DNA from 3 places in the Nocardia sputorum genome. Region 1 is predicted to be linked to each of the others. Evidence: riboswitches for the same ligand, from Rfam matches in the RefSeq annotation. Region 1 holds a riboswitch; each other region holds the start of a gene.
The links. Region 1 has a riboswitch for S-adenosylmethionine ahead of metX (homoserine O-acetyltransferase MetX). Riboswitches for the same ligand answer to the same signal wherever they lie in the genome.
Positions count from the first base shown of each region.

Region 1 (3,268 bases):
CTGTCCGCGGCGCCTGCACCGCCGTTGCCGTTTCCGTCACGGTCATCTCCTCGTCTTCGTCGTCCGAGCCATCCTGTCATCGAGCGACATTTGTCGTCAAGAGAAAAATGTCGCATTACGACATTTGACCGTTAAGGACAGGAAAACAGCAGGTTGCGTTAGCATGGGGACATGCTCGAGTCATCGGCGCCGATGGGCGCGAGCGCAGCGGCCGACCGCGCCGCGAGCGCCCCACCGACCACAGGGCTGCGCGAACGCAAAAAGCAGCAGACGAGGTTGCGCATCATCGCGGCCGCCTTGGATCTGTGCGATACGCAGGGCTTCGACGCGACCACGATCGAGCAGATCGCCCACGTGGCGGACGTCTCACCGCGCACGATCAATCGCTATTTCGACAACAAGGAGGACATCGTCCTCGGGCCGGTCCAGGACTTCGGCCGCACCATCGCCGAGACGCTGCGCGAGCTGCCCCGCACGGGCAACGAACTCGAGGCGCTGCGCACGGCCTTCCTGCACGTGGTCGATCGGGCCGCCGAGGCCGGCGATGCCGATCCGCTGTCGTTCCGGCAGTTCCAGCAGATACAGCGCATCCTGCGCAGCAGCCCTTCGGTCAGCGCGCGCAGCATGGAACACGCCGACGACAAGAACACCGCGATCGCGGCGGTGGTCGCCGAGCGTCTGGGCACCACACCCGACGCGCGTCCCGTGCGGCTCATCGTCGGCACCTGGCAACTGATCGGCCACATCGGCATGGAATGCTCGGACGACACATTCCTGGACGAGGACCTGTCGGCCGCGGCCAGGGCGGGGCGCGCCGCGTTCACCGAGGCCTACGACGAGTTCGTCCGCGCCTGCTGCGGGGCGCAGAACGCCGCGGACCAGTGAGTTCGGTGGAGGATTTCGAGCGCTGACCGCCCGCCGGTTATGATGCCGGGCAGGTCATGAGTACCAGCGCCAAGCCCCGGCTCGCTGGTCGGCAACCCTCCAGCCGCGGTGGGGTGCTCCGGGTGATGACCTGGCTCCCGAAAGCCGGGAGCAAGCGCGTAACAGGAGGTCGCCGGCATGTGTTGTTGTTCGTCACCCACACACCGCTAACCCCTGCTGTACCGGCGAACACCTGCTTGGGAGCAAACCATGAGTGAATTCACCGCGCCCGGGGCCGAGCCCGCGCAGTGGTCTTTCCGCAGCGTGGACATCGCGGATACACACGCCGGTTTCGCGACGGCGGCGACGTGACCGTGGGCACCGAAGCGAGCGCACGGACCTCCGGCGTCGCCCTGCCGCCCCCGGATGGGCGGCTCGGCACCATCGCCATCGGGGACGTGCGACTGGAGAATGGCGCGGTGATCCCGGACGTCCACTTGGCGGTGCAGCGCTGGGGCGAGCTCTCGCCCGGCCTGGACAACGTCGTGCTGGTCGAACACGCGCTGACCGGCGACTCACACGTCGTCGGAAAGCCCGACGACGTGCACCCGATGCCCGGCTGGTGGGACGGCATGGTCGGACCTGGTGCGCCGCTGGACACCGATGAATGGTGCGTGATCGCGACGAACGTGCTCGGCGGCTGCAAGGGCAGCACCGGGCCCTCCAGCCTCGCCCCGGACGGAAAGCCCTGGGGCGCAAGATTTCCCGAAATATCCATTCGCGATCAGGTGACCGCCGAGGCGGCTCTGTTCGACCTGCTCGGCATCGAGCGGCTCGCCGCCGTTGTCGGCGGGTCGATGGGCGGCATGCGGGTGCTCGAGTGGATGGTGGGGTCGCCGGAGCGGGTCGCCGCAGCACTGGTGCTCGCGGTCGGCGCCCGCGCCACCGCCGACCAGATCGGCACCCAGACCACCCAGATCGCGGCGATCAAGGCCGATCCGGACTGGCAGGGCGGCGACTATCACGGCACCGGCCGTGCCCCGACGACGGGCATGGCCCTGGCCCGCCGGATCGCGCACCTGACCTACCGCACCGAATTCGAGCTGGATCACCGGTTCGAGAACAAGCCGCAGGACGACGAGGACCCGTGGCACGGCGGCCGCTACGCTGTGCAGAGCTACCTGGACCACCAGGCCGAAAAGCTCTGTAAGCGTTTCGATCCCGCCACCTACGTGCTGCTGACCGAAGCGATGAACCGCCACGACGTCGGTCGCGGCCGGGGCGGCATCGAGGCGGCGCTCGCGGCGACGCCGGTGCCGTGCGTGGTCGGCGGCGTCGACTCCGACCGGCTGTACCCGCTGCGGACCCAGCAGGAACTCGCCGATCTGCTGCCCGGCTGCGATGGGCTGGACGTCGTGCACTCACGCGACGGGCACGACGGATTCCTCACCGAAGCGGCGGCGGTGTCGAAGCTGCTGACCGAGACCATGCGCCTGGCCCGGGACGTGGTGCGGCCCGAACGCTGAGCGGTTCCGCCCGGCCGCCCAGCGCCGAACAGTGCCCGGCGGCGTTCCGAGCGCCGTCCGCGTCGCCTTGTGCTCAGAGCGCCGCGCCCCGCCGCGCGGCTTCGATCTGGTTGATGTTGGTTTCGATCCATTCCCGCAGCGCGGCGATCGGCGTGCGCAGACTGTGGCCGAGTTCGGTGAGCGTGTAGTCCACCCGCGGCGGGACGGTGGGATGCACCGTGCGGGTGACGAATCCGTCGTTCTCCAATTGCCGCAACGTCTGCGTCAGCATCTTCTGCGAGATCCCCTCGATGCGGTGGCGCAGGTCGGTGTAGCGCAGGGTGCCGTCGGCGAGCGCGTCGATGATGAGCACCGTCCACTTGCCCGCGATGTGGTCGAGAACCTCCCGCGTCGGGCACTTCGCGGAGTACACGTCGGAGGGCAGGCCGGAACTTGCGACGAAGGTGGACACCTATCGGAGTGTAGCGCACTTATCAGTGCCTTCTTCCTATTGGAGTGTGACTCTCCGATAGTTAGAAATATGGAAACGCAAACACTTTCGGTGGCCGACGCGATCCGTGGGCGTCGCACGGTACGGCACTACCGCCCGGACCCGGTGGCGCCCGAGCTGATCGAGGAGTTGCTCGAGCTGGCGATGCAAGCGCCGAGCGCGTGGAACATGCAGGACCGGTCGATCGTGGTGGTGACGAGTGAATCCGGCCGCGCCGCGCTGTCGGAGGCGGCGTTCGGCCAGCCGCAGCCGAAGGAAGCGCCGGTGGTGCTGGTCTTCGTCGCCGATGCCGCCGCCTGGCGAGCGGCCAACGCCGACATCGCCGAACTGGCCGGCCGCAACGGCGCGTGGAACGCCGAGTTCACCGCCATGTTCGACACGCGCGCCG
Region 1 is NZ_AP026978.1:5,921,426-5,924,693, forward strand. It holds gene QMG86_RS26675 (MFS transporter) at 1-46, opposite strand, end outside; gene QMG86_RS26680 (TetR family transcriptional regulator) at 172-885, shown strand; SAM riboswitch class IV at 938-1,048, shown strand; gene metX (homoserine O-acetyltransferase MetX) at 1,233-2,390, shown strand; gene QMG86_RS26690 (winged helix-turn-helix transcriptional regulator) at 2,464-2,841, opposite strand; gene QMG86_RS26695 (nitroreductase family protein) at 2,911-3,268, shown strand, end outside.

Region 2 (3,268 bases), 650 kb from region 1:
GCCCCCGCTCATCTGGCCGGTGGCCAGCGCGTGCTGCGGATGTGATTCCAGGAACGGGTAGCGCACCCAGCTGACGGCCGGGTTGCTCTCCAGGAAGCGGGCGATGCGCAAGGCGGACTCGGTCGAATGGCGGACCCGCAGCGGCATCGTCTCCAGGCCCTTGAGCAGCGTCCACGCGTTGAACGGGCTCAGCGCCGGACCGGTGTGGCGCATCAGCGTTTTCACCGGGCCGTCGATGTAGTCCGCGGCGCCGAGGATCGCGCCGCCGAGCACGCGGCCCTGTCCGTCGATGTGCTTGGTGCCCGAGTAGACCACCACATCGGCGCCGAGCTCGAAGCCGCGTTGCAGCAGCGGAGTGGCGAACACGTTGTCCAGCACGACTTTCGCGCCCGCCGCGTGCGCCAGCTCGGTCACCCGGCGCACGTCGACCAAGGTCTGCATCGGATTGGCCGGTGTCTCGAAGAACACCGCCTGGGTGGGCACCGACAGCGCCTGTTCCCACTGGTCGAGGTCCTCGCCGTCGACGAAGACGGTCTCCACGCCCCAGCGCGGCAGGATCTCGTTGCACACCACGAAGCACGAACCGAACAGGCTGCGCGCGGCGACGAGCCGGTCGCCCGCGCCCAGCAACGCGCCCAGCGCGGTGAACACCGCGGACATGCCGCTGGCGGTGGCGAAGCACGCCTCGGCGCCGTCGAGCAGGCGCATCCGCTCCTCGAACATGGCCACCGTCGGGTTGCCGTAGCGGGAGTAGACGAAGTGTTCGACCTCGCCGGTGAACGCCGCCTCGGCGGCCTCGGCGCTCTCGTAGACGAAGCCGGAGGTCAGATAGAGCGCCTCGGCGGTCTCCTCGAAGCCGGAGCGCCGCAGCCCGCCGCGCACGCCCAGCGTCGCGGGACCGACGCCGTCGGGCAGCGGCTTGTCGAACGCGCCACCGGTGATCACGACTGCCGCCAGGGCAGTCCGAGGGCACGCCAGCCCGCGCCGCCGCGATGCCCGAACTCGTCGAGCGGACCCTCGAAGCCCTCGAGCACGTTGTAGGAGGTGCGGTAACCCGCCGAGGTGGCGGTGATCGCCGCGCCAACCGAACGCTGACCGGAGCGACAGAGGAAGACGACGGGAGCGTCGGGGTCGTGACCGTCGAGCGCCTGCTTCAACTGCTCGACGAACGCCTCGTTGCGCGCGCCGGTGGAGTCGACCCATTCGATCAGCACGGTCGGCCGGTCGATCGAGCTCGTGTCGGGGACGCCGACGAACTTCCATTCCGCTTCCGTCCGCACGTCCACCAGGACGGCTTCGGGATTGTCCCGCAGCAGCTCCCACGCCTGCTGCGGAGTGATGTCACCGGCATAACTCATGTGCACCTCCTGCGAATCCGCACTTGCCGCGCCCGGGACCGAGGCGCCGCCAGGTCGTCACCCGGAGCACCCCACCGCGGAGGAGGGTTGCCGACCAGCAATGCCGGGGCTTGACACTGGTTCTCATGACCTTCGACTGAGATTGCACCGACCCGGGTCACCCTGTCAAACGCCGGCCAGGACGGCGCGAAGGCTCAGGTGCAGACCAGCCACTTGTCGCCGGACCTGGTGAGATTCCAGGTCGACGTCGCCTCCCGGCCGCCCACCGTCGTGGTCACCGTCGCCTTCCCGCGGTCGCCGTCCACCATGGGGTTGTCGATTTTCGTGATCTCGACCGGCTTTCCGGTGCCGTCCTGGCCGGCCAGCGGCGAGCGGCTCGCGTCGAAACCCTGGCACGCGGTGCCGGGCGGCGGCACGACGTCGCTGCGGTTCGAACCGTCGACGAAGTTGCGGACGGCCGCCGCGATGCGCTCGGACTCTGTGACATTTTTCTCAGCGGGCGACAGCACACCGCCCAGCACGATCGCGATCAACACGATGGCCGCCACCACCGCGGCCGCCACGAACGGGACCACCGAGCGCTTGTCGGTCTGATCGACCCGGATGATCTCGTCCTCCGGCTGCTGTTCGGTCATGACTCGATGATCCCTGGTCGGCGCGGGTATCCAGCGCTCGGCCCCCGGCTGGAACCGCGGCGGACGGCATGCGGATCTCGTCGGCCGCGATAGGCCGCACCCGAGCGGGTAAGCGACGATTGTGGCTTTCGACGGCATTCGCCGAGTCCACGCACCGACGCGGGACGGCATCGACCATCCCGATAGAATCGCGGGACGGCGGCCTGCTGTCATAGCGAATCGGCAGCTCTTCGCCGCGGCGAACGGAGCACCGTGCAGCTACGAGCCGGCATCGCCGGCGTCCGCACCGGACGGGTGCGAGAGAGCCGGTGCGTCAACTTAGCCTAAGCTAAGCCTGACGTCCTTAATTGTTTCGACCATAAAGGTGCGCGTAAAGAGATGACCGAACAGAGTGCAGCCCGCCCGCTCCGCATCGCGATCGTGGGCGCCGGACCGGCCGGGATCTACGCCGCCGACGCGTTGATGAAGTCGGACGCCGAGGTGAGCATCGACCTGTTCGAGCGCATGCCCGCCCCGTTCGGGCTGATCCGCTACGGCGTCGCGCCCGACCACCCGCGCATCAAGGGCATCATCACCGCCCTGCACAAGGTGCTGGACAAGCCGCAGGTTCGCCTGCTCGGCAACATCGACTACGGCACCGACATCACCCTCGACGACCTGCGCGCGTTCTACGACGCGGTGATCTTCTCCACCGGCGCCAACGCCGACCGCGCACTGCCTATCCCCGGCATCGATCTGGACGGTTCCTTCGGCGCCGCCGACTTCGTCTCCTGGTACGACGGCCACCCCGACGTCCCCCGCACCTGGCCGCTGGACGCGGAGAAGGTCGCCGTACTCGGCGTGGGCAACGTCGCCCTCGACGTCGCGCGCGTGCTGGCCAAGACTGGTGACGAACTGCTGCCGACGGAGATCCCGCCGAACGTCTACAAGGGCCTGAAGGCCAACAAGGCCGTCGAGGTCCACGTCTTCGGCCGTCGGGGCCCCGCGCAGGCCAAGTTCACCCCGCTGGAACTGCGCGAACTCGACCACTCGCCCACCATCGAGGTGATCGTCGATCCCGAGGACATCGACTACGACGAGGGCTCCGAGGCCGCGCGGCGCCATTCCAAGCAGGTCGACATGGTCGCCAACACCCTCGAGCAGTGGGCCATCCGCGACGTCGGCGACCGGCCGCACAAGCTGTTCCTGCACTTCTTCGAGTCTCCCGCCGAGGTGCTGGGCGAGAACGGCAAGGTCGTCGGCCTGCGCACCGAGCGCACCCAGCTCGACGGCACC
Region 2 is NZ_AP026978.1:6,574,997-6,578,264, forward strand. It holds gene QMG86_RS29685 (O-succinylhomoserine sulfhydrylase) at 1-945, opposite strand, end outside; gene QMG86_RS29690 (rhodanese-like domain-containing protein) at 942-1,358, opposite strand; SAM riboswitch class IV at 1,373-1,489, opposite strand; gene QMG86_RS29695 (Rv0361 family membrane protein) at 1,553-1,993, opposite strand; gene QMG86_RS29700 (FAD-dependent oxidoreductase) at 2,372-3,268, shown strand, end outside.
Region 2: it holds a riboswitch for S-adenosylmethionine, as region 1 does, so the genes downstream of both, QMG86_RS29690 (rhodanese-like domain-containing protein) here and metX (homoserine O-acetyltransferase MetX) in region 1, are expected to answer to the same signal.

Region 3 (3,268 bases), 1.6 Mb from region 1:
ACCACCACCAGGTCCCAGCCGTTGAGCGGCAGGCCGATCCGGATCGGCCATCGACCGTCCAACCGTGCGGCGCAGGCGACGACCGTGGCTTCCGTAGGGCCATAGGTATTCCACACCTCGCGCGCCGAATCGCCGTTGCCCGCCAGACGCTCGGCGAGTTCCGGCGGGACGGCCTCGCCGCCGAAGATGAGCAGCCGCACCGCCTCCAGGGCCTCGACCGGCCAGGTCGCCGCCAGGGTCGGGACGGTCGAGACCACGCTGATCTCCCGCCGCACCAGCCAGGGACCGAGATCCGCGCCGGTGCGCACCAACTCGCGCGGAGCAGGCACCAGACAGGCGCCGTTGCGCCAGGCCAGCCACATCTCCTCGCAGGACGCGTCGAACGCGACCGACAGCCCCGCGAGCACCCGGTCACCGGGACCGATCGGAGCGTCGCGGAGAAACAGGTCGGCTTCGGCGTCGACGAAGGCGGCCGCGTTGCGATGGGTGACGGCAACGCCTTTCGGCGTGCCGGTGGAACCGGAGGTGAAGATGATCCAGGCGTCGTCGCCGGGGCTGGGCAGCGTCGACCAGGTCTGCTCGCGCTGCTGCTCGGCCGCGCGGATACCCGCGGCCGTGGTCTCGATGCCCGCCACAGTCACGATCGCGGTGACCTGCGCCTCGCCGAAGACCAGCTGCGCGCGCTCGTCCGGGTCGTCCGCGTCGACCGGCACGTACGCGGCGCCGGAGTACAGGACGGCGAGGATGGTCACGTAGAGCCCGCGGGTGCCCGACGGCATGCGCACGCCGACCCGATCGCCCGGTCGCACGCCCGCCGTGGCGAGACGCGCCATGGTCTTCTCGATCTCGACGACCAGCTCCAGATAGGTCAGCACCACGTCGCCGTCGTCGATGGCGGGGGCATCGGGATGGGCGAGCGCCGTCGCGGTCAGGATGTCGACGAGCGTCCTCGGTCCTGGTGCGCGGTCGCCGCGCGACAACGGGCGCGCCGGCGCGTCGACGTCTGTCTCGAGCATGGTGCTCTGCGCACCTCCCATCGACTTGCCTCACACTTTCGGCGTTGTTGTGCCATATCTGGGTTACCAAAGGGCAAACGCCGCGATGGCCAGTTGTCCACGGTACCCGGGGTTGTCGTCGTCTGTTGTTCACCGGACCGGTCGTCGGATCGACCGGTGCCGTGCTCGTTGTTGCAGGTGGGCCGGGTATTCGCCGCTCACGCAGGGCAACCCGCTGGTCGAGGGATCGTCCTCGCGTTCGCCGGGAGATCGCTGGAGCTGAAGTGTGATTCCGCTCATCGAAGCGGCGCGAACTCCGCCGTGTTGCCGGGCTCGCGGCGGCGTGTTCAACCGGTCGCGGAGGAAGTCCGACCAGGCGTGCGCCGATCGGGTCAGCCCGCCGAAGCAGGCTCGGTGAAGGGCGGCGGGAAGTCACGTCGCGGTATCGCACTCGCCTCGGCCCAGCGGTAACCGGCGAGCGAACCGAGCCGGGTGTGCCTCCGGACGGGTGCCGGTGGCCGAGCGCCGCGCCGCGTCCCGCGGCTCGCGTGTCATCGTGGGGGTGCTTGTAATGGCTCGCGCGCAGTGGTTATCTCCACGCGGTGCTCGTGGGGACTCGGGGTCGAACGTGGTTGACAGTGCCGGGGCGCTTCTGCCACTCTCGGGTCAGGTCATGAGTGCCAGCGCGAAGCCCCGGCTTGCTGGCCGGCAACCCTCCTCCGCGGTGGGGTGCTCCGGGTGACGACCCGGCCGCCGCCCGACCGGGCGCGGCAAGCGCGGACTCGACGAATCATTCGATCGCGGGTCCTCTAGCCGACGGGATTCACGTGATGACTACTGCTGTCGACAACACCTGTGCCGCCCTCGCCCGAGTCTCCGGTGACGAACTGCGCGTGCCCCTGGTGCAGGGCGGAACCGCGACCTACGCCAACTTCGACTACGCGGCGAGCGCACCGGCATTGGCCCAGGTCACCGACCGGGTGCAGCAGCTGCTGCCGTTCTACGCCAGCGTGCATCGCGGCGCGGGCTACGCCTCCCGGATCTCCACCGAGTGCTACGAGGCCGCCCGCGGGTCGGTCTCCCGCTTCCTCGACGCCGCCGACGATCAGGTGGTGGTCTTCACCCGCAACACCACCGACTCGCTGAATCTGCTCGCGTCCTGCGTCCCCGGCGACACCGTGGTGCTCGACATCGAGCACCACGCCAACTTCCTGCCCTGGACCAGGCGGGGCAGGCGCGTCGTGCGGGCCGCGGGCACGGTCGAGGAGACCATCGGCAGGCTGGTCGCCGAACTGTGCAGCAGGCCCGCCGCATTGCTCGCCGTGACCGGTGCGTCGAACGTGACCGGTGAGGTGCTGCCGCTGGAGCGGCTGGCCACCATCGCGCATCAGTGCGGCGCCCGGATCCTCGTGGACGCGGCTCAGCTGGCGCCGCATCGGCGGATCAGTCTGCGCGACACGGGAATCGACTACCTGGCGTTCTCCGGGCACAAGCTCTACGCGCCGTTCGGCGCGGGTGTGCTGGTGGGCAAGCGGGATTGGCTCGATGCGGCGCGGCCCTACCTGGCGGGTGGCGGCGCGGTTCGGGAGGTGCGCACCGACGAGGCCGAATGGGCGCCCGCGCCGCAGCGGCACGAAGCCGGGTCGCCGAACGTGCTCGGCGCCGCCGCGTTGGCCGCCGCCTGTGACGCGCTCGGTGCCATCGACGCCGAAACCCTTGCCGCGCACGAACACCGGCTCGCCGACCGCCTCCGCGACGGCTTGGCCGCGATTCCCGGCGTCCAGCTGTTGCGCATCTGGACCGACAGCCTCGACTCCGTCGGCATCGTCGCGTTCACCCTCGACGACTTCGCCCCCGGCCACGTCGCCGCCTATCTCTCCGCCGAACACGGCATCGGCGTCCGCGACGGTCGCTTCTGCGCCCACCCCCTGCTCACCCGCCTCGGTTTGGACGGCGCGCTGCGCGCCAGCATCGGCCTCGGCACCACCTCCGCCGACGTGGACCGCCTGATCGAGGCGATCGCCACCCTCGCGCGCACGGGCACCACCTGGAATTACGCCACCGAGAACGGTGTCTGGAACCCCACCCCGGAAACGCGCCCCTTCACCTCCACCGCCCCCACCGGCGCGGCCCCCTGCCTGATCGGCTGAGGACGCGCACTCCGCGGGTCAGTCGCCGAGGGCGGTGGGCCGGTAGTAGCGGCCGTTGTAGTACAGCAGTGGTGCGGCGGCGGGCTTCTCGTCGGTGTTGTCGTGGACCCGGGTGACCAAGCC
Region 3 is NZ_AP026978.1:62,553-65,820, forward strand. It holds gene QMG86_RS00300 (Pls/PosA family non-ribosomal peptide synthetase) at 1-1,016, opposite strand, end outside; SAM riboswitch class IV at 1,665-1,778, shown strand; gene QMG86_RS00305 (aminotransferase class V-fold PLP-dependent enzyme) at 1,826-3,145, shown strand; gene QMG86_RS00310 (flavin reductase family protein) at 3,164-3,268, opposite strand, start outside.
Region 3: it holds a riboswitch for S-adenosylmethionine, as region 1 does, so the genes downstream of both, QMG86_RS00305 (aminotransferase class V-fold PLP-dependent enzyme) here and metX (homoserine O-acetyltransferase MetX) in region 1, are expected to answer to the same signal.